DNA from 3 places in the Thalassobaculum sp. OXR-137 genome. Region 3 is predicted to be linked to each of the others. Evidence: riboswitches for the same ligand, from Rfam matches in the RefSeq annotation. Region 3 holds a riboswitch; each other region holds the start of a gene.
What was found. Region 3 has a riboswitch for cobalamin ahead of T8K17_RS22510 (aromatic ring-hydroxylating dioxygenase subunit alpha). Riboswitches for the same ligand answer to the same signal wherever they lie in the genome.
Positions count from the first base shown of each region.

Region 1: another riboswitch for cobalamin. It lies ahead of T8K17_RS20175 (TonB-dependent receptor domain-containing protein); the one in region 3 lies ahead of T8K17_RS22510 (aromatic ring-hydroxylating dioxygenase subunit alpha).
Region 2: another riboswitch for cobalamin. It lies ahead of T8K17_RS24075 (ABC transporter ATP-binding protein); the one in region 3 lies ahead of T8K17_RS22510 (aromatic ring-hydroxylating dioxygenase subunit alpha).

Region 1 is NZ_CP139715.1:4,325,545-4,335,989, reverse strand. It holds gene T8K17_RS20185 (DUF882 domain-containing protein) at 91-660, opposite strand; gene T8K17_RS20180 (L,D-transpeptidase family protein) at 743-2,275, opposite strand; cobalamin riboswitch at 2,377-2,591, shown strand; gene T8K17_RS20175 (TonB-dependent receptor domain-containing protein) at 2,715-4,640, shown strand; gene T8K17_RS20170 (ABC transporter substrate-binding protein) at 4,670-5,473, shown strand; gene T8K17_RS20165 (iron ABC transporter permease) at 5,470-6,480, shown strand; gene T8K17_RS20160 (cobyric acid synthase) at 6,477-7,949, shown strand; gene cbiB (adenosylcobinamide-phosphate synthase CbiB) at 7,946-8,899, shown strand; gene cobO (cob(I)yrinic acid a,c-diamide adenosyltransferase) at 8,914-9,534, shown strand; gene T8K17_RS20145 (hypothetical protein) at 9,625-10,158, shown strand; gene T8K17_RS20140 (OmpW family protein) at 10,397-10,445, shown strand, end outside.
Region 2 is NZ_CP139715.1:5,196,585-5,207,029, reverse strand. It holds gene T8K17_RS24105 (hypothetical protein) at 1-747, shown strand, start outside; gene T8K17_RS24100 (ATP-dependent DNA helicase) at 748-3,495, opposite strand; gene T8K17_RS24095 (adenylate/guanylate cyclase domain-containing protein) at 3,586-4,773, shown strand; gene T8K17_RS24090 (Lrp/AsnC family transcriptional regulator) at 4,800-5,264, shown strand; gene T8K17_RS24085 (LysE family translocator) at 5,257-5,898, shown strand; gene T8K17_RS24080 (TonB family protein) at 5,907-6,899, opposite strand; gene T8K17_RS24075 (ABC transporter ATP-binding protein) at 6,883-7,728, opposite strand; cobalamin riboswitch at 7,805-7,997, opposite strand; gene T8K17_RS24070 (hypothetical protein) at 8,054-8,584, opposite strand; gene T8K17_RS24065 (hypothetical protein) at 8,665-9,063, shown strand; gene T8K17_RS24060 (fumarylacetoacetate hydrolase family protein) at 9,026-9,970, shown strand; gene glgX (glycogen debranching protein GlgX) at 10,186-10,445, shown strand, end outside.
Region 3 is NZ_CP139715.1:4,841,305-4,851,749, reverse strand. It holds gene T8K17_RS22515 (ribonucleoside-diphosphate reductase subunit alpha) at 1-1,294, opposite strand, end outside; cobalamin riboswitch at 1,385-1,596, opposite strand; cobalamin riboswitch at 1,700-1,910, shown strand; gene T8K17_RS22510 (aromatic ring-hydroxylating dioxygenase subunit alpha) at 2,033-3,277, shown strand; gene T8K17_RS22505 (hybrid-cluster NAD(P)-dependent oxidoreductase) at 3,280-4,377, shown strand; gene T8K17_RS22500 (NAD(P)-dependent oxidoreductase) at 4,467-5,336, opposite strand; partial or broken gene T8K17_RS22495 (NAD(P)-dependent oxidoreductase) at 5,450-6,355, opposite strand; gene T8K17_RS22490 (NAD(P)/FAD-dependent oxidoreductase) at 6,431-7,702, opposite strand; gene T8K17_RS22485 (amidase) at 7,791-9,248, opposite strand; gene T8K17_RS22480 (isocitrate lyase/PEP mutase family protein) at 9,413-10,276, shown strand; gene T8K17_RS22475 (2,4'-dihydroxyacetophenone dioxygenase family protein) at 10,311-10,445, opposite strand, start outside.

The DNA of each region.
Region 1 (10,445 bases), 520 kb from region 3:
TCTCGCGGCCGAGGAGATGCGCCATTGCGCAACGTCGCCCGATCGTCGCCGTGCCGGGAAAGCCCGGACAGGCGGGGTGAGGAGGGGCTGTTACGCCCCCCAAGTCCTCGGCGCGCCGCAGTCGATATGGACGAAATTGGACCGGGAATAGAGCCCGACGCCGCCGCGGTTCATGGCGATCGCCGCCTTGCCGACGGTGCTCACCCGCATCCCCGGCACGCGGATGTCCAGGGCCATGCCCTGCATGTGGAGGCTGCGCTTGGCCACGCCCGACGTGCTGGCGCGCAGCGCCTCGTTGGTCTTGGCCGAGCGGTAGCCGCAGATGATGCCGATGCGCTGGGTGATGCCCAGCCGGACCGACAGGTCGTGGAGATAGTCCAGCACCCGGGGGTCGATCGCGTGGACCGACCCGTCGTGGTGGTCGCGCAGGATGTAGCTGATCTTCCGCAGAGCCTCGGTGTCGTATCGGCCGTTCCGGAAATAGGTGATGTCGAGCCGCTCGTCGGTATGCAGGTGCTCGATCTTCAGCTTGCGGGTGTCATGGGCGGCGACAATGGCCGAGCGCGCCGGCGTGCCGCCGGTCATCAGAAGCGCCAAAGCGCCCAGGGCCGCCCGCCGCGTAACCCGGCGTCGGGGCGAGGAAGCGAAGTGTTCCGTCATGTCCGATGGTCTCCGAGGCGCCGTGGCGCGAGAAAACCTCTTTCCTTCGGTTTGCGACTCCGTGCAAGCGTTTTTGTCGGCGTCAGCGCAAACCCAGGGCCTTGGCCAGGAGGGGGTCCCGCCCGTAGATATCGTCGCGGAATTCGGCCGTCCCACCCTCGCCGATCCAGGCCGTCAGATAGGTCAGATGGACGGCCACGGGGGTCTTCAGGTTGACCCGTGTCGTCTTCTTGCTGTCGAGGATCTTGCGGACCTGTGCGGGGTCCTGGCCGTCCGCCGCCAGCATCACCTCCGACAGTGTGATCGGCTTCTGCAGCCGGATGCAGCCGGAACTGAAATTGCGCACCGACTTGGCGAAGAGGTCGCGCGCCGGCGTGTCGTGCAGGTAGACGTCGAACTGGTTGGGGAACATGAACTTCACCTGGCCGAGCGCGTTCTTCTCCCCCGGCGCCTGGCGCAGGCGATAAGGGAACCGGCCCTTCGGGATCGAGGACCAGTTCACCGTCGCCGGATCGATCCGCGGCGCGTCGTTCTGATAGCCGGCATAGAGCTCGTAGCCGCCGGAGGTCAGGTAGCTCGGGTCCTTCTTGATCTTCGGCAGCAGATCCTCGGCCGCGATCTTCGCCGGCACGCTCCAGGTCGGGTTGAACTCCAGATATCGGATCCGGTCGCTGAAGATCGGCGTCTCGCGATAGGGGCGGCCGATGATCACCCGCATGGTCAGCCGGGAGACCCCGCCGACCACATAGTCGAGCTCGAACCCGGCCATGTTGACGAAGACGTGGTCGTCGCCGAAATCGTCCGGCATCCAGCGGAACCGTTCCATGTTCAGGACGATCTGCCGGATCCTGTTCTCCACCGGGACGTTCATGGCGGCCACGGTCTTGGCGCCGACCGCGCCGTCCGAATCGAGCCCGTGGCGGCGCTGGAACTGGCGCACCGCGCTTTCCAGGGCCGGGTCGTACAGATCGGAGGCGCCTGGGACCGGGGTGAGGTCCGCCGTGGCGGCCAACCGGTGACGGACGGCGGAGACACGCGGGTCGGTCATGCCGGGCTTCAGGGTCGGCCCCTCCGGTACCGCGGGCCAGCCGCCGGCCTTGGCCAGCGCCCGGTAGTCCAGCAGCAGACGGCGCAGGCGACGGTAGATCGGATTGCCCGGCGCCAGATCGGCCATCGCCTTGGCGGTCTCCGGCGCGGCGTGCACCGCCTCCAGAAGGGCGAGACCGTCGACCTCGCGCCGGAACACGTACAGGTCGGGGTCGGCCTTCTTCGGGGCGATGCGTCCGGCCTGCAGGTCGGTCAGGTAGCGCAGCAGGGCCCGGCCGACCTCCCGGTCCAGGGCATCCGGCGTGTCGACCGCGGGCAGGGTGTAGTCGGACGGGCGCAGGCCCTGACGCTCGGCCCGTTCCAGGACCCGGACGACGGCAGCACCCTTGGCGTTGAGGGTGGGAACCTCGGTTTCCTCCACCCAGGCGTGCCCGTCGCCGCGAGCCGCCAGAAACGCCTCGACGACGGCCTCCGGATCCGGCGTCTGCGCCACGGCGGGCGCCGCCAGGGCCAGGAGAAGCGCCAGCAGGCCGACGACGGCGGATTGGATCTTGATCTGGACTGTCATCAGAGGCTTCCGGGTTCCGGTGGTCTTCAGGACGCATGGTTCCCAGTAACCCTAAGGGCTGAAAGGGAAGATTGACAGGCCCACCCCCCGACCGTAGCGTCCGGCCGTCAATCGCATGTGGTGTCCCGACCCATGATCTGGGGTCGGGATGAAACGGGAAGCCGGTCAGACTCCGGCACTGCCCCCGCAACGGTAGGCGAGGTTGATCCGCCGCAAGACGCCACTGTGCCGCCTGGCATGGGAAGGCGCGGTCGGATCGGGGCCCCTGGGCCCGGCCTCGCAAGTCCGGAGACCGGCCACGGCGTGAAACCTCGATATCGCGGGGCGCGATGATCGGGGTCGGCCGTGGCGCATGACCCGTGGCCGTCCCCCGTCCGTCCAGCTCCTCGATGTCTCTTTAGCAACGCCGCGCGGGTGTGCGCCGGACGAGGAGAATGCCATGACTTTCCAGAACCGCCCGATATCGGGCCGATCCCTGAGGGGGGCAGCGCTGATCGCCGCGCTGGTGGCCGCCGGTGCGCTGCCGGTCCAGGCCCAGCAGGCTAAGGCGCAACAGCTCGCGGCCGGCGAGCGCGCCACCGTCGCCACCTCAAACGAGGTCGTTGTCACCGCCTCGCGCATCGCCGAGACGGCCGACGAGACCCTGGCCCCGGTCAGCGTCGTCACCCGCGCCGAAATCGAGCGCCGGCAGATCCGGTCCGTGCCGGACGCTCTGCGTCAGGTGCCGGGCCTGACCCTGAGCAACAACGGCGGCGTGGGCAAGGCGACCTCGGTCTTCCTGCGCGGCACCGAGAGCGACCATGTCCTGGTCTTGATCAACGGCGTGAAGGTCGGCTCGGCCACGCTCGGCACGTTCAACTTCGAGAGCCTGTCGATCGACGACGTGGAGCGGATCGAGGTGGTGCGCGGTCCGCGCTCGCATCTCTATGGCTCGGAGGCGCTGGGCGGCATCATCCAGATCTTCACCCGCAAGCCGACGGACGCCACCCACGCCCATGCCAGCGTCGGCTACGGCAGCAACGACACGATGGAGGGCACCGCCGGCTTCTCCGGCCGGGCCTCCGGCATCGGGTTTTCGGCGAGCACGAATTACATCCGCACCGACGGGATCAACTCCTGCGGCAATGGCACGGCCATCCCCGGCGGCGGCTGCTTCGCCAACCAGCCCGACAAGGACGGCTTCGAGCGCAGCTCGGTGACGGGCGGACTGGACTACGCTTTCTCCAATGGTATCAAGGTGGAAGCGACCGGTCTTTATGCGACGAGTGAAAACGAATACGACGGATCGGCCTCGAACGAGTCGGAATCGGTGAACTACGTTCTCGGGCTGCGTGCCCTGGCGTCTCCGACCGACTATTGGGACGTGACCGCCTCGGCGGGTCATACGGTGGACGACAGCGACAATTTCTTCGACGGCACCTATCAGTCGACGTTCAAAACAGAACGCAACGTCTTGTCTTTGCAGAACGATCTGTACCTGTTGCAGGATCACGTCACGACCCTGGGCGTGGATTTCCAGCGCGATCAGGTCGACAGCGACACCGGGTATGTGGAGGACAGCCGCGACAATACCGGCGTCTTCGCCCAGCACCGGGCCGAGTTCGGTCGCCACACGGTGCAGCTCAGCGGCCGCGTGGACGAAAACGAGCAGTTCGGCGGCTACCTGACGGGCGGTGCCGCCTACGGCTACCGCATCACCGACAACCTGCGGGCCACCGCCTCCTACGGCACCGCGTTCAAGGCGCCGTCCTTCAACGAGCTGTACTATCCGGGTTTCGGCAACGCGGACCTGGATCCGGAAATGTCCGAGAGTGCGGAGATCGGCCTCGCGGCGACGGTCGGCGGCTTCGAGCTGGGGGCCAACCTCTTCCATACCGAGATCGACGACCTGATCGCCTACGACAGCTCGATCTTCGCCCCGGCGAACGTGGACAAGGCGCGGATCACCGGCCTCGAGCTGACCGTGTCGGGCGAGGTGGCGGGCTTCCTGCTCTCCGCCGGCGCCACCTTCCTCGATCCGGTGAACGCTTCCGGCGGGGCGAACGACGGCAACCTGCTGCCGCGCCGGGCCGAGCAGGTCTACACCCTGTCCGTTGACCGCGAGCTCGGCGGGCTCGGCCTGGGCTTCGGCGAGTTCGCGGTGGGGGGCGACGTGCACCACGAGAGCGAGCGCTACGACGACCTTGCCAACACCCGGACGCTGGACGCCTACACGACGGTCGATCTGCGGGCGAGCTGGGATGCGACGGAGAACTGGGGCGTGGGTTTCACCCTCTCCAACATCTTCGACGAGGACTACAAGACGGCGTCCTTCTACAACCAGCAGGGCCGGGCGGGCTTCCTGCGCCTGACCTACCGGCGCTAGCCGCGATGGGACGGACGGCGCTTGTCCTGTTGGCCGGCCTGCTTCTGGCGGGACCGGCTGTGGCGGCGCCGTCCGAGCCTGCCGTGGTGTCCATCGACTACTGCGCCGACCAGTATGTGCTGGCTCTGGCCGACCGGGCGCAGATCCACGGGGTGTCGCCCCGCGCCCGCCAGGCCTTCTCCTATCACCGTGACCGTGCCGCCGGCGTGCCGGTGATCGAGCCGGTGTCCGAAGCGGTCCTCTTCGCCGCGCCGGATCTGGTGGTACGCTTCTGGGGCGGCAACCAGCGTCTGGTGTCGATGCTGGACCGCACCGGGGTCGACACGGTGAACATCGTCTACGGCCATGACAGCGAGACCATCTTCGCCAATCTGACCAAGGTGGCGGCGGCGCTGGGCCGGACGGAGGAGGCCGCGCGCCTGATCGCCGACCAGCGCGACCGCATGGCCGCCCTGGAGGCCAAGCCGCGTCTGGGTCTGCGCGCCCTCTATCTGACGCCGAGCGGGACCACCGGCGGGACCGGCACGGATATCGACGGGATGATCCGCCTTGCCGGGTTGGAGAACATGGCGGCCGAGCTCGGCTATCGCGGCTGGCGCACGCTGTCGCTTGAGGAACTGGTGATGAACCCGCCGGACGTCTTCATCGGCAGCTTCTTCGACGACCGCGACGTGGCCCGGTCCTCCTGGTCGCCGGCCCGCCACCCGCGTCTGGCCGCGATGATGGGCGAAGTGCGCACGGTGCCGGTGCCGGGCCGGTTCCTGTCCTGCAGCGGGCTGTTCTCCGTCGATGCCGCCGAATATATCCGCGCCACCCTGGACGGGACGCGATGAGCGCCCGGTCGGTCGAAATCGGCGACAGGGTCCTGCTGCCGGTGCTGGCCGTGGTGCTGGTGGCCGTGGCGCTGGTGTCCCTGTGCATCGGCGCGGCGCCGCTTGCACCGGCCGATGTGCTCTTCGTCCTGGGCGGCGGCGGCGCCGAGGTGGAACGCATCATCGTCTTCGAACTGCGCCTGCCCAGGGTGGTGCTCGGTATCCTGCTGGGCGCGGTGTTGGGCTTTTCCGGTGCCGCCCTGCAGGGCCTTCTGCGCAACCCGCTGGCCGATCCCGGCGTGATCGGCGTGACGGCGGCGGCCGGGTTCGGCGCGGTGGTGGCGATCGGCTTCGGCCTCGCGGCGGTGTCGGTCCTGCTGGTGCCGATGGCGGCCATCGCCGGCGCGGCGGTGGCGACGGTGCTGCTCTTCGCCGTGGCGGCGCGCAACGACAGCCTGCTGGTGCTGATCCTGACCGGCATCGGCATTTCCAGCCTGGCGACTGCCCTGACCTCGCTCGCCTTCAACCTGGCGCCCGACCCGATCACCCTGCGCGACATGATCCTGTGGCTGCTCGGCTCCCTGGAGAACCGCACGACCACTGACCTCGCGATCGCCACCCCCTTCGTTCTCATCGGCTGGGCCGCCATGGCGACCATCGGGCGCGGCCTGGACGCGCTGAGCCTGGGCGAGGAGACCACCCGCTCCCTGGGAATCGACGTCGCCCGTCTGCGCTGGCGGGTGGTGCTCGGCGTGTCGGCCTCGGTGGGGGCGATGGTGGCGGTCTGCGGCGCCGTCGGCTTCGTCGGTCTGGTCGTCCCGCACATGGTCCGGCCCTTCGTCGGTTACCGGCCCGGCCGGGTGCTGGTCGCGAGCGCCCTGGGCGGCGCCGTCCTGATCACCGTGGCCGACCTGCTCACCCGCATCCCGACCGGCGGCGAACGGCTCCAGCTCGGCGTGGTCACCGCCCTGATCGGCGCGCCGGTCTTCATCTGGATCGTGCAGCGCTCCTGGATGGCCGGACGATGACCGGTAAGGCGCTCATGCTTCAGGGCACCGGCTCCGATGTGGGCAAGTCGGTGCTCACCGCCGGTCTGTGCCGGGCCTTCGTGCGGCGCGGCATGACCGTGCGGCCGTTCAAGCCGCAGAACATGTCGAACAACGCCGCCGTGGCCGAGGATGCCGAGGACGGGGCAGGGGAGATCGGCCGGGCCCAGTGGCTCCAGGCCCTGGCCTGCGGCGTGGCGCCCAGCGTCCACATGAACCCGGTCCTGCTCAAGCCGAACAGCGATACCGGCTCCCAGGTCGTCCTGCGCGGCCGGGCGCTGGAGGTGGCGGAGGCGCGGCAGTATTGGGGGACGCGCGGATCGCTGCTCGCCCCGGTGATCGAGAGCTTCGAGCATTTGAAGGCCCAGGCCGATATCGTCGTGGTGGAAGGTGCGGGCAGTGCGGCCGAGGCCAACCTGCGCCGGGGCGACATCGCCAATATGGGCTTTGCAGTCCCCACCCGCACTCCGGTGGTCTTGGTCGGCGACATCAACCGGGGCGGGGTGATCGCCGCCCTGGTCGGGACCCAGGCGGTGCTCGACGCCGCCGACCGGGAGACGGTCGCCGGCTTCATCGTGAACCTGTTCCGCGGCGACCCGCGCCTGTTTGACGACGGCCTCGCCATGATCGTCGAGCGCACGGGCTGGCGCAGCTTCGGCGTCGTGCCCTTCCTGCCGCAGATCAAGGCGCTGCCGGCGGAGGACGCGGTGGTGCTCGAGCAGGGCCGGGCGGGGGAGGACGGACGCACCGTCGTCGCCGTGCCGATGGTCGCCCGCATCGCCAATTTCGACGATCTCGACCCGCTGCGCGCCGATCCGGCCTTCGACGTACGCTTCTGTCCGCCGGGCACGGCCCTGCCGGGCGACGCGGCGCTTGTGGTGCTGCCGGGGACCAAGTCGACCCTGTCCGATCTCCGTTTCCTGAAGGCCCAGGGCTGGGACATTGACATCCGCGCCCATGTGCGGCGCGGCGGCCGGGTGCTCGGCCTGTGCGGCGGCTACCAGATGCTCGGCACCTGGGTGCGCGACCCGAAGGGGATCGAAGGGCCGGCCGGCGAGGAGCCGGGGCTGGGCCTGCTCGACGTGGAGACGGTGATCGAGCCGGCCAAGACCGTGCGCAACGCGACCTGCCGCTGCACCCTGCTGGACGCCGAGGCCACCGGCTACGAGATCCATGCCGGCCGCACCACCGGGCCGGGACTGGCGCGCACCTTCCTGGAGCGCGACGGCGAGACCATAGGCATCCTGTCGTCCGACGGGCTGGTGGTCGGATCCTACCTGCACGGCATGCTCGGCGACGATGCGTTCCGCGCGAAGTACCTGCAATTCGCTGGGCTGAGCGGCACGCCGGGGCTCCGCTTCGCCGATCAGGTCGAGGCGGCCCTGGACGCGCTGGCCGAGGCGCTGGAGACGCATCTGGACGTGGACGCGCTGCTGGAGGCCGCCCGGTGAGCGCGCTGGTCGTCGCCGGGGCGATGGTGCTGGATGCCGTCACCGGCGATCCCCGGTCGCTTTACGACCGTATTCCCCACCCTGTCACCCTGATGGCCCGGCGGTTGACGGAACTGGAGACCTGGCTGAACCGGCCCGAAGATACCGACCGCCGCCGCCGGACGATGGGGGTGATTGCTCTTGCCGTTTATGTCTCCGCCTGGACCTTGGGCGGCCTTCTCGTCACCCGGTTCCTGGACGGGCAATTGGGAACGCTGCTGACGATCGCGCTGGCCTCCACCCTGCTGGCCGGCCGCGACCTGTTCGACCATGTGGGCGCCGTGGCCAAGGCGCTGGCCGGGACCGAGGACACGACTGCGGCGCGCGAGGCGGTGGGCCGGATTGTCGGCCGCGAGACCGCCTCTCTCGACCGTCCCGCCATCGCCCGCGCCGCCATCGAGAGCCTGGCGGAGAACCTGTCCGACGGGTTCGTCGCCCCGGTCTTCTGGTTCGCCGTCGCCGGGTTTCCCGGACTCGTCGCCTACAAGGCGATCAATACCGCCGACAGCCTGATCGGCCACCGCAGCGAGCGGTATCGCGCCTTCGGCTGGGCGGCGGCCCGGCTGGACGATCTGGCCAACTGGATCCCGGCCCGCATCACCGCCGCCCTGTTGTGCGCGGCGGCCCTGAAGGAAGGCCGGACGGGCGAGGCGTGGACCACCGCCCGGCGCGACGCGGCCCTGCACCTGTCGCCCAATGCGGGCTGGCCCGAGGCCGCCATGGCCGGGGCGCTGGGCATCCGGCTCGGCGGGCCGCGCCGCTACGGCACCGAGCAGGTCGACGGCGCCTGGTTCGGCACCGGCCGTGCGGAGGCGGACGCCGCCGACCTCTCCCGCGCCCTGCAGATCGCCCGCCGGGTCTGGATCGGCCTGATCCTCGCCGCCCTGGCCGTCGCATTCATCTTCGACTGAAAAGGAAGCCCCCCATGACCGATACCGAGGAGTCCGCCCGGGCCGAGGCCCACCGCGCCGAGATGAAGCGGGTGCAGGCGGAGCACCGCGCCCGGATGAAGACCAAGCAGAAGGCCGAGCGCGGCCTGCTCGCCGTGCACACGGGCGACGGCAAGGGCAAGTCGACCGCCGCCTTCGGCACCATCATCCGCGCGCTCGGCTGGGGCCGGTCCGTGGGCATGGTGCAGTTCATCAAGGGCACCTGGAAGACCGGCGAGAACGAGTTCTTCAAACGCTTTCCCGACCTGCTGACCTTCAAGCGGATGGGCGACGGTTTCACCTGGGACACCCAGGACCGAGACCAGGATATCCGCGCCGCCAGGGTCGCCTGGGACGAGGCCCAGGCGATGTTCACCGGCGGCGACTACGACCTGGTGGTTCTGGACGAGCTGAACATCGCCCTGCGCTACGAATACCTGGCGGTGGACGAGGTGGTCGACGCGCTGGCCGGCCGGCATCCACGCACCACGGTGATCGTCACCGGCCGAAACGCGCCGGAAGCGCTGATCGAGTCGGCCGATCTGGTCACCGAGATGACCAAGGTGAAGCATCCCTTCGACGCGGGGATCAAGGCGGCGCCGGGCTTCGATTACTGAGCCCGCTGGGCCGTCATGTTTGCAAGTCGCGGAAATTCGGCGCAGAATCAGGCTCTCAGGCTCGCCTGATTACCGGCTGGAGGAACACCGATGGCCCGCGACCTGCGCCCAAAGCCGGGCGGCACTCCGCACACTCATCGCGTCGAGGAGGAGGCGGAGGACGATCCGTTCAATCCGGTCGACAACGAACCGAGCGAGCTCGACGACCTCACCCATGCCGAGTTCCTAGCGATCTATCGCGACGCCTCGGACAATATCCGCTTCGCCAAGGAGCAGATGTGGCGGTCGCTGCTGTACTTCACCGCCGGGGCCATCGCCGTCGCCGGCTACGGAGTGGTCACCAACTGGAGCGATCCGCAGCTTTCCCAGTACCTGCTGGTGATCGTCTGGCTGTGCAGTGTCCTGACCGTGCTGATCATCCTCAGCCTGCAATGGTGGCAATCGGCCGAGCATCAGAAGATCGCCTTCGTCACCGCGAAATGGTCGAGCTTCGCCACCGCCGCCCGGCGGCGTAAGTCGAAGGCGATGAGCGACGTGCAGCGCTACGGCATGCTGGCGGCGATGATCCTCTATCTGGAGCTCATCACCATCGCCGTGACCCGGATCTTCATGGTTCAGTACTAAAGGGCGTTGCGCGTCTTACCGGCCTTGCGCCGAGATCCAGACAGAGGGCCGCTGGATCGTCGGTTCCATCCGAGACCCGGCTTAGGCGGCCGATTTTCCCATCCGGCCGGCACCCTCTTACGCCGGCCCTAAAAATTTCCGGGGTTTCGATCACGAACTGTTGATCTGTGTCAAAGCCGGGGAGATCGGACAGGCGCAAGTAGCCGTCATCGAATGTCTCACCAGGAAAGAACGGATCATGAGTATCTCCGGGAAACTGACGGTCATGGCGGCCACCGCGGCGGTGG
Region 2 (10,445 bases), 360 kb from region 3:
ATGACGGTGCCCGGCGGTCTGTGCGTCACCGTCGCGCTGGCGATGGTGCCGATGATCGTCTACGGCGCCCAGGTGGAAGCCGGTCTCTGGCCGGATGCCGAGCCGGGCGAGTACGGCGATTTCACGCGCTACATCCAAGGCGGCTGGTTCGTGATGGAGGTCGCCACGCTGGCGGCCGGCGCGGTGCTGCTGCGGCTGTACCGCTTCCCCTTCCTGGTGTTCGTGATCGGCATGGTGCTGTGGTTCATGTCGATGGACATCGCGCCGCTGCTGGTCGAGGAGCGGTCGGACTATTTCGAGATCCGCCGCGCGGTGTCGATGGTCTTTGGCATTCCGGTCCTGCTCGTCGCCTACTGGGCCGATCTGTCGTTCCGCAAGGACTATGCGTTCTGGCTCTACCTGTTCGGCATGCTGGCGTTCTGGGGCGGCCTGTCGCTGTCGGAGGCCGAGACCGAGCTGGCGCGGCTGCTGTACTGCCTGCTCAATGTCGGGCTTATCGCGCTGTCGGTGTTCCTGCGCCGCCGGGTGTTCATGGTCTTCGGCGTGATCGGGGTGATGGGCTATCTGGGCTATCTCGCCTTCCGGCTGTTCGAGGACTCGGCCTGGTTCCCCTTCGCGCTCAGCGGGATCGGCATCCTGGTTCTGCTGGCAGGATATGCGGCGCTGAAGAACCGGGAGCGGCTGACGGGCCAGGTCGAGGCGGCGATCCCCCCGGGCCTGCGCCGTCTGCGTCCCGACCGCGCCTGATCAGTCGGCCTTGAGAAACTCCGTCGTCTCCGCGACCGCTTCCGCGAGGCCGCAGCGCTTCACCGGGACGTCCGGCGGGAAGGCGCCGAGCAGGCGGCTCGGCATGCTCGGGTCGAGCAGCACGAAGACCCCCTTGTCCCCCGCCCGGCGGATCAGCCGGCCGAAGGCCTGCTTCAGTCGCAGGCGGGTCAGCATGTCGGTATAGGCGTTGCCGCCGAAGGCCGAGCGGCGGGCGCGGTAGAGAATGTCCGGGCGCGGCCAGGGCACCCGGTCGAACACGATCAGCTTCAGGCTGTCCCCCGGCACGTCGACCCCGTCGCGCACCGCGTCGGTGCCGAGCAGGCAGCTCTCCGGCTCGGCCCGGAAGATGTCGATCAGGGTGGCGAGGTTCATGCCGTCCACATGCTGGGCGTAGAGCGGCAGCCCGGCCTGGTCCATGGCGGGGGCGATGCGGTGATGCACCTGGCGCAGCCGGCTGATGGCGGTGAACAGGCCCAGCGCCCCGCCGCCCGATGCCTGGAACAGGGTGCGGTAGGCGGCGGCCACCTGGTCGAAATCGTCCTTGCGGACGTCGCCGACGATGAAGACCCGGGTCCGGTTCGGATAGTCGAAGGGCGAAGCGACGGCGGTGCGGATCGCCGGCTTCGGCAGGTGTAGCGAGCCGGTGCGGGCCTCCGCCGCGTGCCAGTCCAGATCGTCGTTGCCGGTCCCGTCGCGCAGGGTGGCCGAGGTCACTACCAGACCGTGGGCGGTCTTCGCCACGGTTTCGGTGAAGGGGCGGGTCGGGTCGATCCAGTGGCGGTGCAGGCCGATATCGATGTCGCGGCCTTCGATCCGTTCCACCGCCATCCAGTCGACGAACTCCGCCGGGGTCTCTGCCTCCAGGCTGGACAGCATGGAGCGCCAGCCCTCAACCATGGACTCGCCGCGCCGGGACAGGGAGCGGGCGGCCGCCTCGATCCGCAGGCGGGTCGCCGTCTCCAGCTCCTCGGCCTGTTCGTCCAGCATGGCGAGCAGATCCTTGCGCAGGGCCAGCATCGGCTCCACCAGCCGGCGCAGCGCCTGCTCCAGCACGCGGGCGGCGGCGGCCAAACCCTCCACCGGCGGGCGGGTCTCGCATTCCAGCCCGTAGGGTGAGCGCGGGTCGGCCGATCGGGCATAGACCTGCTGGCGGACCATGACGAGGAAGGTCTCGGTCGGCCCCTTCGGCTGGGCGTCGGAGATCCGGTTCATCCAGCCGTCGCCGGGCAGGGCGCGGGCGGCCTCCTCGATCTCGTCCATCGCCTCCAGGGCGGTCGCCCGGTCGGCGATCAGTTCCTCCACCCGGCGGCGCAGGCCGCGCGCCCGGCCGCCGCGCCGCGTCTCGGCGCCCAGCAGCCAGCGGCGCAGCTCCACCGCCTCCAGGGCCGACAGGTTGGCCGAGAAGGCACTGTCGGCGGCGTCGAAGACGTGATGGCCCTCGTCGAAGACGTAGCGGGTCGGCACATGGGCGTCGTCGACCCCGCCCAATGCTGCCTGGATCATCACCAGCGCGTGGTTGGCGATGACGATCCGCGCGCGGCGGGCCCGGCGCACCGAGCGCTCGATGAAGCACTTGTTGTAATGCGGGCAGGCGGAATAGACGCATTCGCCCCGCCGGTCGGCGAGGCCGAGCGTACGGCCGCGGCCCAGAATGTCGGACAGCCAGGCGGGGAAGTCGCCGCCCTGCAGGTCGCCGTCCCGCGTCGCCCGCGCCCAGCGCGCCATCAGCCCGAGGGCGGTGGCGTATTGCGGCTGCAGGGTGAGGGTGCGGATCGCTTCTTCCAGGTTCAGCAGGCAGAGGTAGTTCTCGCGCCCCTTGCGCACGACCACCTTCAGCGCCTTGCCGACCGGGTCCGGGTAGAGCCGGTCGAGTTCGCCGTCGATCTGGTGCTGCAAGTTGCGGGTATAGGTGGAGATCCAGACCGCCCCCTCGTTCTTCTCCGCCCAGACCGAGGCGGGGGCGAGATAGCCCATGGTCTTGCCCACGCCGGTCCCGGCCTCGGCCAGGACGACCGTTGGCTCGTCCTCGCGCTCGCGCGGCCGGAAGGCGGCGGAGGTGGCGGCGGCATAGTCGGCCTGGGACGGGCGCGGCTCTGCCTTGTCGCCGAGCATGGAGGACAGGCGGACCCGGGCCTCGCTCTCGCCGACCGGCTCGTGGCCGGCGGGCGGCTGCGGGGCGTGTTCCGACCATTCCTGAAGTTCCCGCCAGACTTCCATCGTGGCCGGGCGGATGGGGCCCGGCGGTCCCGGATCGGGCTCGTCCAGGGCCAGGAGGATGAGTCGGCCCCAGCCCCAGCCTCCGTCATGCATCGCCTTGGCGATCGGCCGCGCCCAGCGGTCGCGCTGGCCCAGGGCCTGGCGCTCGGGGATTTCCGCCAGAAGGGCGTCCGCCGCGGCGAGCAGGGTGTCGGGCGCGTCGTCCAGCGTATGGGGGATCGGCAGGTCCATCGCCTCCGCCAGGCCGCGCGGCGTCGGCAGGCAGAACTGGGCCGGCCGCACGAAGGCGAAGAGCTCCAGCACATCCAGGGCGGCCATCTGCTCCACACCCAGCCGCCTGGCGATGGAGCGGGCGTGACAGACCACCGGCGGCGTCTCATGGGCCCGCAGGGCCGCCTGGGACGGTGTCGGATGTCCGATGGTGCCGTCGGGCAGCCGCCACGCCGTTCCCACGGGGGAAGCGTGCAGGGCGTGCATCTGGCTGATCTCGCGGGCGACGGGGGAACGCATGGGTTTCGTCTAGCAGGCTGCCGGAATGTTTGAAAGCGAGCGTCGGCGACGGGTAGATTTGCCGTCTCACACTGGCAGGACGGAACGGCGATGGCTGATAGGGAGGGCCGAGAGGCGGCCTTGCGCGCGCTGGAGGATCGGCTCGTGCAGTTCGCGCTGGTGCGCGCCGATGTCGAGACGATCGTGGCGGCGGCCAGTGAAGTGCTGACCGGTCTCGGCGTGGCCCTCGATGAGATCCGAGTCGGCGCCCGTACCCTGCACCCGGAGATCGATGCGATCGCGGTGACCTGGAAGGCCGACGAGGCGCTGAACAGCAGCGTCTTCCGTCACGCCGACGACGCCCGCGAGACGTGGCTGAAGAGCCCGCTCTATTACATGCTGCGTCGTGGCGAGCAGCGGATGCATCGGCCCCTGGCGCTGCCCGAGTGTCCGATGGATTTTGCCGTGTTCGAGGAGCTGCGGGACGAGGGCTTCACCGACTACCTCGCCCATCTGGTTCCCATCGGCACGCCGGGGCCGGAGCGCTCCGAAGGCTTCATCATCCGCTGGCTGTCGCGGGATCCGGCCGGATTCGCCGCGGCGGATCTGGCTCTACTGGATCGGCTCGTCTCGCGGATCGTGGCGGCGTGCGAGCCGGGGCGGGAACGGGCGATCGCCCGGGATCTCCTGGGCGCGTATCTCGGCCCGCGCTCCGGTGCCGCCGTGCTCAGCGGCGCTGTCCAGCCGGGCCATACCGAGTCGCTGGAGGCGGTGATCCTGGTCGCCGACCTGTCCGGCTTCACCGCGGCGAGCGACACCATGCCCGGCGCCCGATTGGTCGAGTTCCTCGACCGGCATTTCGACGCCATGATCCCGCCCATCGAGGCGGAAGGCGGCGAGATCCTTGCGTTTCTCGGGGACGGATATCTGGCGGCTTTCGACGCGGCGGGCAATCCAGCGGAGGCCTGTATCCGAGGTGCGGCAGCAGCCCGGGCGATCCAGGCGGGAATCGGCGCCTTCCGCGAGGAGGAGCCCGCGGCCCTGCCGGTCGATATCGCGCTGCATATGGGCACCGTGCGCTACGGCAATGTCGGGGCCGGCGGGCGCCAAGCGTTCACCGTGATCGGTCCGGCGGTCAACTTGGCCAGCCGGATCGAGGCGCTGTGCCGGCCCCTGAACTGCCCGATCCTGGCCTCGGCCGACGTGGCGGCGCACCTGCCGGCCGATGACATCCGCGAGATGGGCCTCCATCCGGTTCGGGGCATGACGATCGAGATCCCGTTGTTTTCCTTGAAATAGAGCAGAAGTCCGCTAATTATCCGGTCATGGACGATATAGACCGGAAAATTGTTGGACTTGTGCAGGTCTTCGGCCGGGCGACCAATGCAGAGATCGCCGGCGCCTGCGGCCTGTCCGTGTCGGCGGCGAACGACCGGCTCAAGCGGCTGCAGGAGCGCGGCGTGATCACCGGCTGGTCGGCCCGTGTCGATCCCGATGCGGTCGATCTCGGCCTGCTCGCCTTCATCTTCGTGGAAATCGAGCGCACAGAGCATAACGAGCGGTTCCTGGCCGCCGCCGCCCTGATGCCCGAGGTGCTGGAGCTGCACCACGTGACCGGCGAGTGGTCCTATCTGCTGAAGGTGCGGGCGCGGGACACCAAGGCGCTGGAGACGCTGATCACCGGCCGGCTCAAGGCCCTGCCCGGGGTCGCCCGCAGCCGCACCCATATCGCCTTGTCGTCAGCCAAGGAGAACGGGGCTCTTCCGATCGCGGAGCCGGAGGATGACTGACTGGGGGGTGGGGCCTTTCTCCCAGGGTTTCCTGTTCGGGCTCGCCCTGGCGATGCCGGTCGGCGCGATCGGCCTGCTCTGCATCCGCCGGTCCCTGGACCACGGGTTCGCCACCGGGTTCGCCACCGGCATGGGGGCAGCGGTCGCCGATGCGACCTATGGCGCGGTGGCGGCTTTCGGGCTGACGGCGGTCTCCGATTTCCTGCTGACCTGGCAGACGGTGCTGGCGCTGGCCGGCGGGGCGGCCCTCGTCTGGCTGGGCGTCCAGTCCTGGCGCAGCCGGGCGGCCGGACCCGCCCGCACCGCGCCGGTCGGCCCGCATCCGATGATGGCCTTCGTGCAGACGGTGGGCCTGACCCTCGCCAACCCGCAGACGATCCTGACCTTCGTCGCCCTGTTCGCCGGGCTCGGCGTGGTGCTGGGGGACGACGCGGGCTGGAGGCCGGCCCTGCTGCTGATCCTCGGCGTGTTTCTCGGCTCCGGGATCTGGTGGTTGATCCTGGCCGGCGCCGTCGACGGGTTCCTGCGGCGGCGCCTGAGCGAGGGGGCGATCGGCTGGATCAACCGCGGGGCCGGGGCGCTGATTATCGGCTTCGGCCTGCTGGCCATCGCCCGCGGACTGTCCCTGATCTAGCCGACATCTCAGTTCAGCCGGAAGACGACCGGGACCAGGGTCTCGCCGGCGACCGGCTGGCCGCCGCGCCGCGCCGGGCGGAAGACCCAGGTGGCGACGGTCTGATGGGCGGCGGTGTCGAGCACGCCGTGGCCGCTGCTTTCGGCGACGGCGATGCGCACCGGGTGGCCGGAACGATCGACCGCCACCCGCAGCACGACCCGCCCCTCCCAGCCGCGCTGGCGGGCCCGGAAAGGATAGTCGGGGGCCGGATTGCCGGCCGAGCCGACGGAGAACTCGGCCGGGCTGCTGCCGCCAGCCTCATCGTCTCGCAGTCCGCTCAATGCCGCCACGCTGGTCGGCGTGCTCGCCGGTCCGGCGCCTCGGGCGGGGGAGGCGGTCTCGGTGGATGCCGCAGCGGGTTTCGCGGCGCCCTCGCGTGACGCCACGGCGGCGGGAGGCGCGGCAGGGGGTGCCGCCGAGGGTGACGCAGGGCGGGCGACGGGACGCGGCGGCTCTGCGATCCGGGCCGGCACCGGCTCCGGCGTCTCGACCCGCTCGACAGCGGCCGCCTCGGGCCGCACTTCGGCGACCTGGACCGGCGCCGGGGCGGGTGCCGCCGGCATCGCCTTGGCCGGTAGGGGCGCCGGTACCGGGCGGGCGGGGCTGTCCGTTGCGGCCGGTGCGCTGAACGGCAGGGGGGCGGCGACCGCGGGAGCGGCGGCCTCGGCGACGGGCATGGTGACGGCCGGCGGTCCCGCGCGGTCGGCCGGCTGCGGTGCCGGACCGCCGGCGATGGCGGACCCCGGCGCGGCCGTCCGGTTCGGCTGGGTGAGGGTGACCATCACCACCTCGAACGGTTCCGGCGCCGTCGTCTGCGGACCGCCCCACCAGCCGATGGCGGCTGCCAGGGCAACGCCGTGCACCGCGACCGACGCGGCGACCGCCAGGGCCACCAGGAGGGGCCGGCCGGCCGGTTGCGGCGGCGCGGGACCGAGGATGCGGTCAGCGGCGGCCGGCATTCCGATCCTCCGACCCGTTCACTTGCACCGACCAGGGCACGATAAGGGCATTGTCGCCCTCGCCGATGCGCCGGGCCTCGACCTCGAAGGCCGCGGCGATGGTCGCCGCATCGAGGGCGCGAGCCGGCGGGCCCTCGGCGACCACCATTCCCTCGTGCAGCACATAGACCCGATGGCAGAACCGCGCGGCCAGGGTGAGGTCGTGCAGCACCACCAGGGTGCCGCGCCCATCCTGCGCCAGCCGGTCGAGCAGGATCATGGCTTCCAACTGGTGGCGCGGGTCCAGGCCCGTCACCGGCTCGTCCAGCAGCAGCAGGGTCGGCTCGCCCGCCAGCACCCGGGCCAGCATCACCCGCATCCGCTCTCCGCCGGACAGGGTCGTCACCGCGCGCTCGGCCAGATGGCTGGTGTCAGTCACGGCGAGGGCCTCGTCGACCGCCGTTCGGTCGGCCTCCGATATCCGGGACACCGGGGAGAGAAACGGCGTGCGCCCCAGCATGACGGTTTCGCGGGCCGAGATCGGCCACTCGCTGCGGGCGCTCTGGGGCAGATAGCCGAGGGTGCGGGCGGTGATCCTCCGGTCGAGCCCAACCATCGGCGCGTCGTCCAGGGTGACCGTGCCGCCGGTCGGCTCGGCAAGGCGGGCGAGGATCCGCAGCAGCGTGCTTTTGCCCGATCCGTTGGGACCGAGCAGACCGACAACCTCGCCCGGACGGACGTGGAGGCTGACCCGGTCGAGCAGCGCGCGGTTGCCGACATCCAGGCTGACGTCGCAGGCGCGGAGTCCGGTCGCCGAGGCGGTTGGGGAGGGATCGAGGGCGTTTCTCATGCGAGGCGGTCCGATCGCGATGGCGCATATCGCCACCGCTCGGGCCTCGGCCCTACCGTCGGAACACCCCGCCCGCCGGATGGTGACGCGTCGCGGTCGGTCTCCTGGCTCACGGCTCGGACGCGAACCCCCGTCCTTCCCGGCGCAAGTCCGGTGGCTATTCGGGGGTCGCTCGCCGTTTACAGTTGCGGGGGCAGCGCCGGTCTCTCACCGGCTTCCCTGATCGGATCTCCTGTCGGAGAGCGATCACCACGACGGCCGCAGTCTCCGGTCTCGGGGCCGGAGATGCAAGGAATTTCGCCGGAAATCGGCGGATATCCGGCCGTCAGTGGAGCATGGGGGAGGATTCCGGATGGGTGGCGATCCCCTCCAGCAACCGGATGTCGGGTGCCGACTTGCGGCGCACGGGCACCGTCATGTCGACCCCGGTCAGCGCCCGGCCGATGGTCGCGATGTCGTCATACGCCCGCAGCGCCGCCGATAGCGGGAGCCAGGACTGAACCACCGCCATCGCCTCCTCGCGCCGGCCGCGCTGGGACAGGGCGACCGCTTCCAGGATGTCGCGCTCGCCGTCCCCCAGGGTCGGGCACCGCAGGCAGCCCACGTCGCGCACCGTCGTCGCCTCGCGCAGGGTGACCATCAGCAGCCGGTCCACCGCGTCGCTCACGTCCTCCGCCTCGATCGTCGCGAAGCCGCAGCGCAGCAGGTCGCGCGGGTCGAGCCGGGCCTTCACCGACTGCACCCAGTGCCGGATCGCCCAGACGATCAGGGCCTCTCCGGTGGTCAGTCGGCAGATCGGAGTGCGCGACCCGGCGGTACTGCGCCGGGCGGGTCTGAGTTCTGAGGGTTGGGCCATTGCCGAAATCCCTTGTTGCGACTGGTTCTCATTTGTAGATACTGAAATTGAGAATGAGTTGCAACAAGAAGGCGCGCCTCATGTCGATTTCCCTGATCCTCAGCCTGACGACCCTCTCCCTGCTGTTGGCGACCGCCGGGTGCGGCATTGCCATCGCGGTTCTGGAGCGAAAATCGGCCGTGCCGCCGGTCGTGGAGCAGGTCTTCATGGGGCTGGCCGCAGCAGGGTCCACGGCGCTGGTCTCCTGTGTCGTTCTGCTGCACCCGGTGACCGGCGGTACGCCCGTGGCCCGCTTCGCCCTGCCATCGGTCACCAGCATCGCCATGGCCTCGGAGGTGGAGGCGGGCGACCTGCCTGCATGCGTTCCCTTGGAAGAGGGAGCCGCCTATGATCCCGGCCAAGCCCGGTTCGAAGGGCGCGGCGCAGAGGGAGATAGCGGCCATGAAGTTTCTGTATTTCGATCACCCGGACCTCGGTGACTGGCGGCTGGGCGTTCTGTCCGGCGACGGGGTGGTCGACGTCACCGATGCCGTCGCGCATCTGCCCCACCTGGACAACCGGGGCCTGATCAACGCGGTGATCGCGACCTACGAGGAGACCCGCGGCAAGATCGAGGCGGCCGTTTCCGCCGGCAAGCCGGTGGCCCTGGACGCCGTCACCATCCGGCCGCCGCTCCCGCTGCCGCGGCAGATCGACTGCATGGCCGTGAACTACATGGAAGACGGCACCCTGACCGAGAAGCCGCTGATCAACGGCTTCCACAAATCGCCCAGCGCGATCATCGGCACCGGCGGCACCATGGTCCTGCCGGACGTCCCGGCCGACGTCTTCGAGGGCGAGGCGGAGTTGGCGCTGGTGATCGGCAAGCGCTGCTCCAACGTCTCGGCCGACGAGGCGATGGACTATGTGTTCGGTTACATGAACTTCATCGACGGGTCGGCCCGCAACCTGCCGCCGGCCGGCAATCAGTTCTTCCAGGTGAAGTCGCGCGAGACCTTCGCGCCGATCGGCCCGTACCTGGTCACCAAGGACGAGGTGGTGGATCCGAACGACCTGGACGTCCGCCTGAGCGTCAACGGCGATGTCCGCCAGTCGTTCAACACCTCCGACATGGCGCACAAGATCCCGCGCTGCATCGAGTGGCTGAGCGCCATGCACACGCTGGAGCCGGGCGACATCGTCGCCACCGGGACCAACCACCGGGGCCTTAGCCCGTTCATGGACGGCGACCGGATCGAGCTGGAAGTGGCCGGGATGGGCGTGCTGAAAGTGTCGGTCAGCGATCCCCTGAAGCGTACCTGGGGGCGGGACAGCCGCCTGCAGCACAAGGAGAAGGGACTGTCCGGTCCCTATACACCGCAGCTCACCGGCAAATACGCGAAGTAGTTCGCACCTGCGATGCGCCGGTCCGGGCGGGAACCGTCCGGACCGGGCCGCGTTGTAAACAGCACCGATGGGTCTGTTTCCTCCGTCACCGTGGACGGGGTTTTCTTTCGCCCAATCCCTAAGCCTGTCGCACTGCAGCATACGCGTGGTGGCACTTTGCTGTGGACCGGATATGCTCGACACCGACGTCCGTTTGCCACCTGGAGGAGTCCGAATTGGAGATCCTGGCCGGCGACTATCACCGTCTTGGCGCCCATGTCGAAGACGGGGGCGTGAACTTCGCTGTCTTTTCCGAGAACGCCGCCCGCGTCGAACTTTGTCTGTTTGACGCCGAGGGCAATGAGGTCGAGAAGGTCGACCTGCCGGAGCGCAGCGGGCCGATCTGGCACGGCTTCGTGCCGGGGCTGGAAGCCGGATGCCGCTACGGCTACCGGGTCCATGGCGGATACGCGCCGGACCGGGGTCAGCGCTTCAA
Region 3 (10,445 bases):
GGATCTTCTTGAAGATCCGCATGTTCCAGGACTTGGCCAGGGCGCTTTCGAACGGGATTCCCTGGGCCTGCAGGAAGGAGTGGAAGCCCATGACGCCGAGACCGACCGAGCGCTCCCGCATGGCGGAGTAGCGCGCCCGGGACATGCCGTCCGGGGCGTTCTCGATGAAGCTGGTCAGCACGTTGTCGAGCATCCGCAGCACGTCCTCGACGAAGCCCGGCTCCTCGTTCCACTGCTCCCAGGTCTCGATGTTGAGCGACGACAGGCAGCACACGGCGGTGCGCTCCTCGCCCAGGTGATCGGCCCCGGTCGGCAGGGTGATCTCACTGCACAGGTTGGAGGTGGAGACTTTCAGCCCCAGCTCGCGCTGATGCTTGGGCAGGTTGTTGTTCACGCTGTCGATGTAGAGCAGGTACGGCTCGCCGGTCTGCAGTCGGGTCTCCAGGATTCGCTGCCAGAGCTGGCGCGCATCGACCTGGCGCATGACCTCACCGTTCTTCGGGCTCTTCAGGTCGAACATCGCGCCGTCACGCACCGCCTCCATGAAATCGTCGGTGACATTGATGCCGTGATGCAGGTTCAGGCCCTTGCGGTTGAAGTCGCCACTGGCCTTGCGGATCTCGAGGAACTCCTCGATCTCCGGGTGGTGGATGTCGAGATACACCGCCGCCGAGCCGCGCCGCAGGGAACCCTGGCTGATCGCCAGCGTCAGGCCGTCCATGACATGGATGAAGGGGATGATGCCCGAGGTCTCGCCGGTGCCCTTCACCTGCTCGCCGATGGAGCGGACCTTGCCCCAATAGGTGCCGATGCCGCCGCCGTTCGCCGCCAGCCAGACGTTCTCGTTCCAGGTGTTCACGATGCCGTCGAGGGAATCCGGCACGGTGTTCAGGAAGCAGGAGATCGGTAGGCCGCGGGTGGTGCCGCCGTTGCTCAGGATCGGGGTCGCCGGCATGAACCACAGCCGCGACATGGCGTCGTACAGCCGCTGGGCGTGGTCGATGTCGTCGGCATAGGCGCAGGAGACCCGGGCGAACATTGCCTGGAAGTCCTCGCCCGGCATCAGGTAGCGGTCGCGCAGGGTGGCCTTGCCGAACTCGGTCAGCAGCGAATCGCGGCTCCGGTCCAGCACCAGATCGTCCGGCGTCGGCGCCTTGGCCAGCGGACGCGGCAGGGGTGCCCGCTGCGGCTCTGCTTTCGCTGCGGCAGGCCTTGGGGCCGCCGCTTTCGGCGCGATGGGAGCGGGCGGGAAATTGCCGGATTCGTCGAAGTCGTAGGCCAGTTGCGTAGACATGGACACCCCTCGTGTCGGTGGAGGGGGAGTCGGCAGGGCCTGCGGGAATGGGCAACAGCCCAGCAAGCGCCTTCCGGATCACCCCGCCCGGGACGGATATGCGCTCACGGCAGGTCTCCTGGCTCGCGGGTCCGAACGACTGTCTGGCCTTCCCAGCGTCCCATGGACACCAGTGACCCCTCTCGACAGCCGCTAGCCGCTAACAGTTGCGGGGGCAGCTCCGGCTTTGCCCGAAGGCGCACCGGGATTCCCTCTTAGCCCTAGATGTTGGTCATCCAGAGACCGTGAACGCTGCATTTAGTAATGATTTGCGCTGCGCCGTCAATCGTTTCCTGTGCCGCCGGGTATGTCGTCGGCGGACAAACTCAGGTCGCGCTGGGACGCAACGCCTGGGCCCGATCGGGCGTAGCCTTAGTCTGTCGAGGTGCTGTCCGTCCGGCCTGGAGGAGCCGGCGGGCGGAGAATTGGGAAGCCGGTGAAATCCCGGGACTGCCCCTGCAACGGTATTGGAGTGCGCAGCGCGGCAAAGAGCCACTGGGATGACCGGGAAGGCGCCGCGCGGGTCCGAAAGGACCGCTTCAGAGTCCGGAAACCAGCCTCGGAACGGCCAGGGGATCGCGGTGGGCGATCGGCGGGCTGTGCGTCGGCATGTCCGCTCTCAGGACCGCCGGCCGCCGGCGCCGATCCCATCCACCGGACCCGCCTTTGTGAAACGTGTCTTCGACGCGGGGTGATGTGATGGATGCGCGGCTTCGGACTCAGGAACTTCTTCTTCGCCAGAAATCCGGCTTCAGCCTGGAGCGGGACCTGTACGTCTCGCCCGAGACCTACGCCCTGGACCTGGAGCTGATCTACTACCGCGACTGGCTGTTCGTCGGCCATGACTGCGAGCTTGCCAAGCCCGGCTGCTACCTGACGGTCCAGGTCGGCGCCTATCCGGTGATCGTGATCCGCGGCGCCGACGGCGAGATCCGCGCCTTTCACAATGCCTGCCGCCACCGCGGCTCCCGCCTGTGCTCGGCGGAGAAAGGGGCGGTGGCCAAGCTGGTCTGCCCCTATCACCAGTGGACCTACGAGCTCGACGGCCGGCTGCTCTTCGCCCGCGACATGGGCCCGGGCTTCGACCCCGCGTCCTACGGGCTGAAGCCGGTGCATTGCGAGGGCGTGGCGGGATATCTCTTCATATGCGTCGCCGACCATGCCCCCGACTTCGCCCCGATCCGCGCGATGATCGAGCCGTATCTGGCCCCGCACCGGCTGCGCGATGCCAAGGTGGTGCACGAGACCACGATCATCGAGAACGGCAACTGGAAGCTGGTCTGGGAGAACAACCGCGAGTGCTATCACTGCGCCGGCAGCCATCCCGAGCTCTGCCGCACCTTCCCCGACACGGTCACCCATGCCGATCCGAACGCCAGCGAAGGCGATCCGGCCCTTATCGCGCTGTGGGACAAATGCCGCGCGCTGGGCCTGCCGAGCGGCTTCGACATGGCCGATGACGCCCAGTACCGCATCACCCGCATGCCGCTGCTGCGCAATGCGGAGAGCTACACCCTGTCGGGCAAGGCGGCCGTGAAGCGGCCGCTCAGCGACGCGGTCCGCGGCTCCGGCCTGGGCGCGCTGCTGCTCTACCACTACCCGACCACCTGGAACCACGTGCTCGGCGACCATGCGATCTCGTTCCGGGTGCTGCCGGTCGGCCCGCTGCAGACCGCCGTCACCACCAAGTGGCTGGTGCATCGCGATGCGGTGGAGGGGGTGGATTACGACCTCGACGAGCTGACCAAGGTCTGGCTCGCCACCAACGACCAGGACCGCAAGGTGGTCGAGGAGAACCAGATCGGTGTGAACTCTCCGGCCTATCAGCCGGGTCCGTACTCGCCGACCCAGGAGGCCGGGGTGATCCAGTTCGTCGACTGGTACACCGGCATCATGCGCCGCCGTCTCGGCGGCACCCCGGAGCGCCGTAGCGAGGTCGCGTGACCATGCGGTCGATCGAGGCCCTGCCGCGCTTCCGCAATCTGGACGAGCTGGTTCCCTGGAACGCCCAGTCGCAGATGCTGGAATGCGTGGCGGTGCTGCCGGAAACCGCCAGTGCCCGCACCTACTGCTTTCAGACGCCGGAGGAGAGCTGGTTCCGCTATCAGCCGGGCCAGTTCATCACCCTGGAGATCCCGCTGCCGTCGGGCACGGTGCACCGGACCTATACCCTGTCCTCCAGCCCGTCGCGGCCGATGCTGATCGCCATCACCGTGAAGCTGCAGGACGACAGCGTGGGCACCCGCTGGCTGTTCGACAATCTGCAGGTCGGTGGAAGGCTGAAGGCCTTCGGGCCGGCCGGATTCTTCTCCTGCCATACCTGGCCGTCGGACAAATACCTGTTCATCTCCGCCGGGTCGGGCATCACGCCGATGATGTCGATGACCCGCTGGTTCTTCGACCAGGGCCGGCATTGCGACATCGCCTTCATCAACTGCGCCCGGCGCCCCTCGGAGATCATCTTCCGGGCCGAGCTGGAACGCATGGCGGCCCGTGTGCCGTCCTTCAACCTCGCCTGGGTGGTCAGCGAGCCGGACCCCTACAGCGTGTGGACCGGCTATCGCGGACGGCTGAACGGGCTGATGCTGGAGCTGATCGCGCCGGATTATTTCGAGCGCGAGATCTTCTGCTGCGGACCGGCCGCCTTCATGCAGGCGGTGCGCGACGTGCTGAATGCCGCCGGCTTCGACATGGAGCGCTATCACGAGGAGAGCTTCCACGCCCCGGTGACCGATCCGGCGGCAGTGGACGAGCCGGACGACGTGATCCCCGACGAGAGCAAGAAGGCGCGCATCCGCTTCCTGGCCTCGGACCTGGAGGCGTCGTGCCACGAGACCGACACCATCCTGTCGGTGGCGCGCGAAGCCGGGCTCAATATTCCGAGCGGCTGTCAGTTCGGCGTCTGCGGCACGTGCAAGATCAAGGTGGCGTCCGGCCAGACCCACATGGTCCATAACGGCGGCATCCGCGAGGACGAGGTGGAGGAGGGTTATGTGCTCGCCTGCTGCACACAACCGATCGGGACCATCGAGGTCGAGGTCTGAACGGCGGAGGCTTCATTTCCCGTACCCCCTTGCCGATCACTCCCCAGATGTTTCTTGGGGAGTGACTTGAAGAGGGATGGGTCAGAGCGTCAGTCCTCCTTGGCCCCCTCCCGCACGATCTCCACGATCCGCGACAGGTCCTGCGCCGACCGGCCCTGGAACGTGCCGTGCAGCATCACCAGCCGCGCGGCCTGGCAGACCCACATGGGCACGCCCAGCGCCTCGCCCTGCTCGATGGCGAGATCGACGTCCTTCATCAGGATCTCCAGGGTCGCGCCGAAATCGAACGTGCCCGGCACGATGTTCGCCGGAAAGACATGGGCGGTGGAGAAGTTTCGCCCGGTGCCGTTGTTCAGCACCTGCAGCATGGTCTCCGGCGCGATCCCACCCTTCTCGGCCATGGTCATGGCCTCCGAGGTCGCGACGAGGCCGACGGCGAACAGGATGTTGTTGGTCAGCTTCATGGTCTGCGCCGCACCGACCGTCTCGCCGGCCACCACGACGGTCGGCCCCCAGGCGCGGAAGACCGGCTGCAGACTCTCGACCGTCTGCGGATCGCCGGACACCATCACCGCGAGCGTCCCGGCGGTCGCGCCGGCCGGACCGCCGCTGATCGGCGCGTCGATGACCGTCACGCCGCGCGCGGCGCAGAGGCGTTCCACCTCCGCGACGAACGGACCGCCGACGGTGCAGGTGTTCACCACGGTCTTCAGAGCCTCGCCGGTAAGCAACTCGTCCAGGGCCTGACGGAAGATCGCCAGGGTCGGCAGGGACACCACCACCGTCTCGCAGGCATCCGCCAAATCCCTCGGCGAGGCCGCCTTGCGGGCCTGACGCTCCAGCAGCGGCTGCATCGCTTCGTCGCGGATGTCGTAGACCCAGAGCTCGTGGCCCGCATCAAGCAGCTTGCCGGCCATCGGGCGGCCCATATTCCCGATACCGAGAAATCCGATACGCATTGTCTTCCTCCCGTGAATGGCCGAGAGGTTCATCGCGGTCGGACCGGCGCCTCCCTTATGCCGAAAGCCAGCAGGTCCCGCCGGCATGCGCTGCCGGCGGGACGCGGTCGTGGTTACTTCTTGAGGCGCGGCTTCTCGATATTGGCGAGATCGCAATGGGCGTCGACCATGGCCGAGAAGTCCTGGGAGCCGAACCCGCGGGCACGGGCGGCGCTGAACATCTCGCGGGCCGCCGCCGCCATGGGCATCGGCACCTTCGCGGCGTTGGCCGCCTGCATGATCAGCGACAGGTCCTTATGGGCGAGGTCGATGGTGAAGCCCGGGGAAGTGTCGCCGGCCAGCACCTTGTCCGGCCAGTTGATCTTGAGCTGGCCGTTCATCGCCGTGGTGCCGTAGATCACGTCCAGCGTGCTCTCCAGGTTCAGCCCCAGGCCCTGGGACAGGGCCAGCGCCTCGGCGTTGAACTGGCAGGAGGCGACCGCCAGGAAGTTGTTCACCAGCTTGGTCCGCGTGCCGGTGCCGACACCGCCGCAGTGATAGATCGTCGTGCCCATGGCCTCGAGCATCGGCTTCACCAGCTCGAAATCCTCCGGCTCGGCGCCGACCATGAACAGCGACTCGCCGCGATCCGCATGGGCCGCCAGGCGGCCGACCGGCGCATCCACGTATCGTAGGCCCTTGGCCTTTGCCTGGGCGGCGAGATCGTCGGTGGTGCCCGGCTCCACGGTGCTCATGTCCATGATGAGCGCGCCCTTGGGGGCGTTGGCGATGACGCCGTCGGCGCCGCCGATCACCTCGCGCACGACAGGGCCGTCGGGCAGCATGGTGATGATCACGTCGCTCTTCTTCGCGACCTCGGCCGCATTCGGCGCGCTGGAGGCCTGAAGCTCCTCGAGCTCCTTGACGGCCGCCGGATTGATGTCGTTGACGACGAGGCGGAAGCCCTTGCGGGCCATGTTGGATGCCATCGGCCGCCCCATGCGGCCGAGCCCGATAAAACCGACATTCATTGAGTTAGTCCTCCCGAGATGGTTGGCCTTCCTTGTAGGAGGCGGGCGGGCCCCCTGACCATACGGGAAATGACGTCTGCGGAGTCAGCGCCCGGCGCGCGCCCGGGCGTCGCGGTCATAGGCGAAGTATTGCCGGTGGGTGGCGATGTGGTCGGCCACGTAGAGCGCATCGTGCCAGACCCCCCAGATGAAGGACGAGCCGCGCCGCGACAGCCAGGGCAGTCCGACGAAATACAGGCCGGCCTCGGTCGACACACCGCGCTTGTGCTGCGGCTTGCCGGCGGCGTCGAAGGCGTCGACCTGCAGCCAGCCGAAATCGTATTCGTAGCCGGTGGCCCACAGGATCGTACTCACCCCCGCGGCGGCCAGATCCAGCTCCAGAGTCGGCTCGGTGACGCAGGCCGGGTCGGCGGGGATCACCCGCATCTCCGGCTCCTCGGGCAGGTCGAGGCCGTTGCGGGAGATATAGGCGTCGGCCTGGTCGAGTTCCGACATCAGGCTCTCGTCGCCGCGCGCCAGATTGTCCGCGAGGTCGGGGGCGAAGCGGATCACCCCGTCCTTATACCCGGCGGTCAGGCCGACGAGGGTCATGCCGCGCTCGGCCAGCCGGCGGAAATCGACCGTGTGGCCGCCATAGGCGCCGCTGACCGCGATGGTGACGTGCTGGGTATCCGGGTCTGGCGTCTCCGCGTCCCAGCGGCCGAGCACGCCGAGCCACCAGCAGTAGTCGCGCTCCCGGTAGCGGCGGGGGTAGCGGTTATGCGGGCCGACCGAGAGGTAGACCCGTCGCCCCGCCCGCAGCAGCTCGTCGGCGATCTGCGCACCCGACGACCCGCAGCCGACCACCAGCACCGACCCGTCGGCGAGCTGGTCAGGATTGCGGTAGGCGGCGGAATGCATCTGCGTCACCGGCGCGCTCTGCGGCACGATGCGAGGAATGATCGGACGTTGGAACGGCCCGGTGGCGGCGACCACATATTTCGCGTCGATCGGCCCGTCGGAGGTCTCCACATGGAAGCCCGGCCGATCGGGGTGGCGGGTGACCTTGGTCACCTCAACGCCGCAGCGGATCGGGGCCGAGACCTTGGCCGCGTAGTCGGCGAAATAGGCGGCCACCCGCTCTTTGCCGGGAAAGCCATCGGGGTGGACGTCGTCGAATTCCAGGCCGGGGAACCGGTCGTGCCAGGCGGGACCGTTGGCGACCAGCGAGTCCCAGCGGCCGGACCGCCAGCGCTCAGCGATGCGGCCGCGCTCCAGCACCAGATGCGGCACCCCGAGGGACCCCAGATGCGCGCTCATCGCGACACCCGCCTGGCCCGCGCCGACGACCAGCGTCTCCACCTTTTCAACCTTCATATCCGTGCCCCCGTGCAATCCCGATCCGGGGGTGACTCAACCACCTTCGGACGTCGTCGCAAAGGGGGCTCGCTGTCGCGCCATGGGGTCAGTCGATCGGCTCGCCCGCCCGTGGGTCGATCGGGAGCTTGCTGGCGAGGCCGGTCATGTCCTCCAGCAGGGCCGCCGCCGCCAGCAGGCCGGCATCGTCATGGGGTTTGCCGACCACCTGGATGCCGACCGGGCGGCCGTCCTCGGTGAAACCCGCCGGCAGGGAGAGGGAGGGGCAGGCGGTCAGGGTGATCGACGACGTGGTCGCCGAGGCGGCGATGTAATTGTCGAACTTCACCCCGTCGACACCGTCGATCCGGGTCTTGTTGACGTCGTAGGGCGGCAGCACGGTCACTGGCAGCACCAGCAGGTCGTAGGTCTCGAAGAAATCGGCCACCCCACGGTAGAAGGCGGCCCGTTCCCGCTCCGCCCAGGCGATCTCCTCCGGCGACAGGGCGAGGCCCTTCTCGGTGTTCCAGATGATGTCCGGCTTGATCTGGTGGCGGTGGGTCTTCAGCCGCTCGCCGTGATTCACCACGAAGATCATGGCCCGCAGGATCTGAAACGCCTCGCCGATCCCGCCCATCTCGGGGCAGGCTTCCTCCACCGGAATGCCGAGCGTTTCGAAATTGCGCACCGCCTCGCCGATCACCCCGCGCACCGCCTTTGAGATGGGAGCGACGCCGCCGAGATCGGGAGAGAAGGCGACCCGCTTGGGCCACCAGGCCTTCTTGTCGGCCAGGGCCGCGTCCACCGTGCCGGCGAAGCTGCGCTCCGGGGCCGGGCGGCTCATCGGGTCGCGCGGGCACTGGCCCGCCATGGTGTCGAGGAACAGGGCGATATCCGGCACGTTTCGCGCCATCGGCCCTTCCACCGAGCTCGGGCTGAACAGGTTGTTCGACGTGCCCCGAGTGACCCGGCCGGGGGACGGGCGCAGGCCGACGACGGAGGTATGGGCAGCCGGGCCACGCAGGGAGCCGCCATGGTCGGAGCCGTGGGCCAGCCAGACCTCGCCCGTGGCCAGCGCCACCGCCGCGCCGCCGGACGAGCCGCCCGGGGTGAGGGAGGTGTTCCAAGGGTTGCGGGTCTTGCCGAAGACCTCGTTGTAGGTGTTGCCGCCGGCACCGAATTCCGGGGTGTTCGACTTGGCGATGACCAGCCCGCCACGGTCCTCGATCTTCTCCACCAGCGGATGGGAGCGGTCGGGCACGTGGTTGGCATAGATCGGCGAGGCGTAGGTGGTGCGGACGCCCTTCACATCCATCAGGTCCTTGATCGCCACCGGCAGCCCGGCGAGCCAGCCGGGCGCGCCTTTGCCGGCGCGTTCCGTCAGGGTCTTGGCGGCCTCGCGGGCGCGGTCCAGGCAGAGCGTCGGAAGGGCGTTGACCGCCGGCTCGAGCTCGGCGATGCGGGCGGCCGCCGCGTCGATCAGCTCCAGCGGCGAGACTTCGCCCATGTCCAGCAGCCGCACCGCCTCGCGCGCCGTCAGCTTCGTCAGTTCGGTGCTCGCCGCCATCGTCTTCCCCTGCTGGTTAGGCGCCAACTCAAGCAAGCGGAGGGAGCAGGGTAAAGATGCCAATTCGGCAGGACTGGCGGCCGAAGCGGAACCCGGCTTGTGGCCGCCGGGGCAGGCTCCTATCGTCGCCGGACACCAAAAAACGATACCGCGAGGAAACAGCCGTGACCGCTCCCGAAAGACTGCGCGCCCTTCTGGCCGAGCCTGAATTCATCGTCATGCCGGCGGCCTGGGACGGTCTCTCCGCCAAGCTCGCCGCCCAGGCGGGGTTCAAGACGGCGTTCCTGTCGGGCTCCTGCGTGGCGGCCAGCCGTCTCGGCGGCCCCGACCTCGATCTGGTGTCCTTCGGCGAGATGTTCGACAGCTTCAACATGGTCCATGGCGCGGCCCCGGAGACCCTGGTGCTGGCCGATGGCGACCACGGCTACGGCAACGCGATGAACGTGCAGCGCACGGTGCGGGCCTATGGCCGGGCCGGGGCCGCCGCCGTGCTGATCGAGGACAAGATCACCCCGCGGGCGCTGACCGCCGCCGGCAAGCCCTGCCTGTCCCGCGATGAAGCCCGGATGAAGATCCGCGCGGCCGTGGAAGCGGCGAAGGAGTCCGGCATCCTGGTCCTGGCGCGCACCGACTGCCGGCCGACCCAGGGCATCGACGAGGCGGTGGCCCGGATCGAGATGTATGTGGAGGAGGGGGCCGACATCCTGTTCCTGGACTCGCCCGCCGACAACGATGAGATCCGCCGCGCGGTGGAGGCGGCCGGCGGACGTCCGTCCTTCTCCGTCCTGTCGCCGGGTGCGCAGCGCGCCTGCCCGAGCCAGAAAGAGGCGGCGGAACTGGGCTTCAAGATCGGCACCTATCCGACCGGCATGCTGTCGCCGGCCATCGCCGGCATGAAGGCGGGCCTTGCCGCCCTCGCCGCCGGCCAGGCGGAGACCTCCGGCGCGCTCAGCCCGGCGGAGTTCCGCGATACGCTCGGCTATGGCGACTACGACAGCCAGGCCAAGCCGTTCATCGTGCCGGCCTGACCGTCGCCAATCGATCCGCTGGGGCGTAACAGCCTCAGCGGATGAACTGGTCCACGTAGTCGGCGCCGAGGCCGACCTGCTCGAAGTGCTTGCGGCACATGTCGATCTTGGTGAACACGTCCTCGTAGCCGAGATGCTTGCCCCAAGGGTCGCAGTAGTACATCACGCC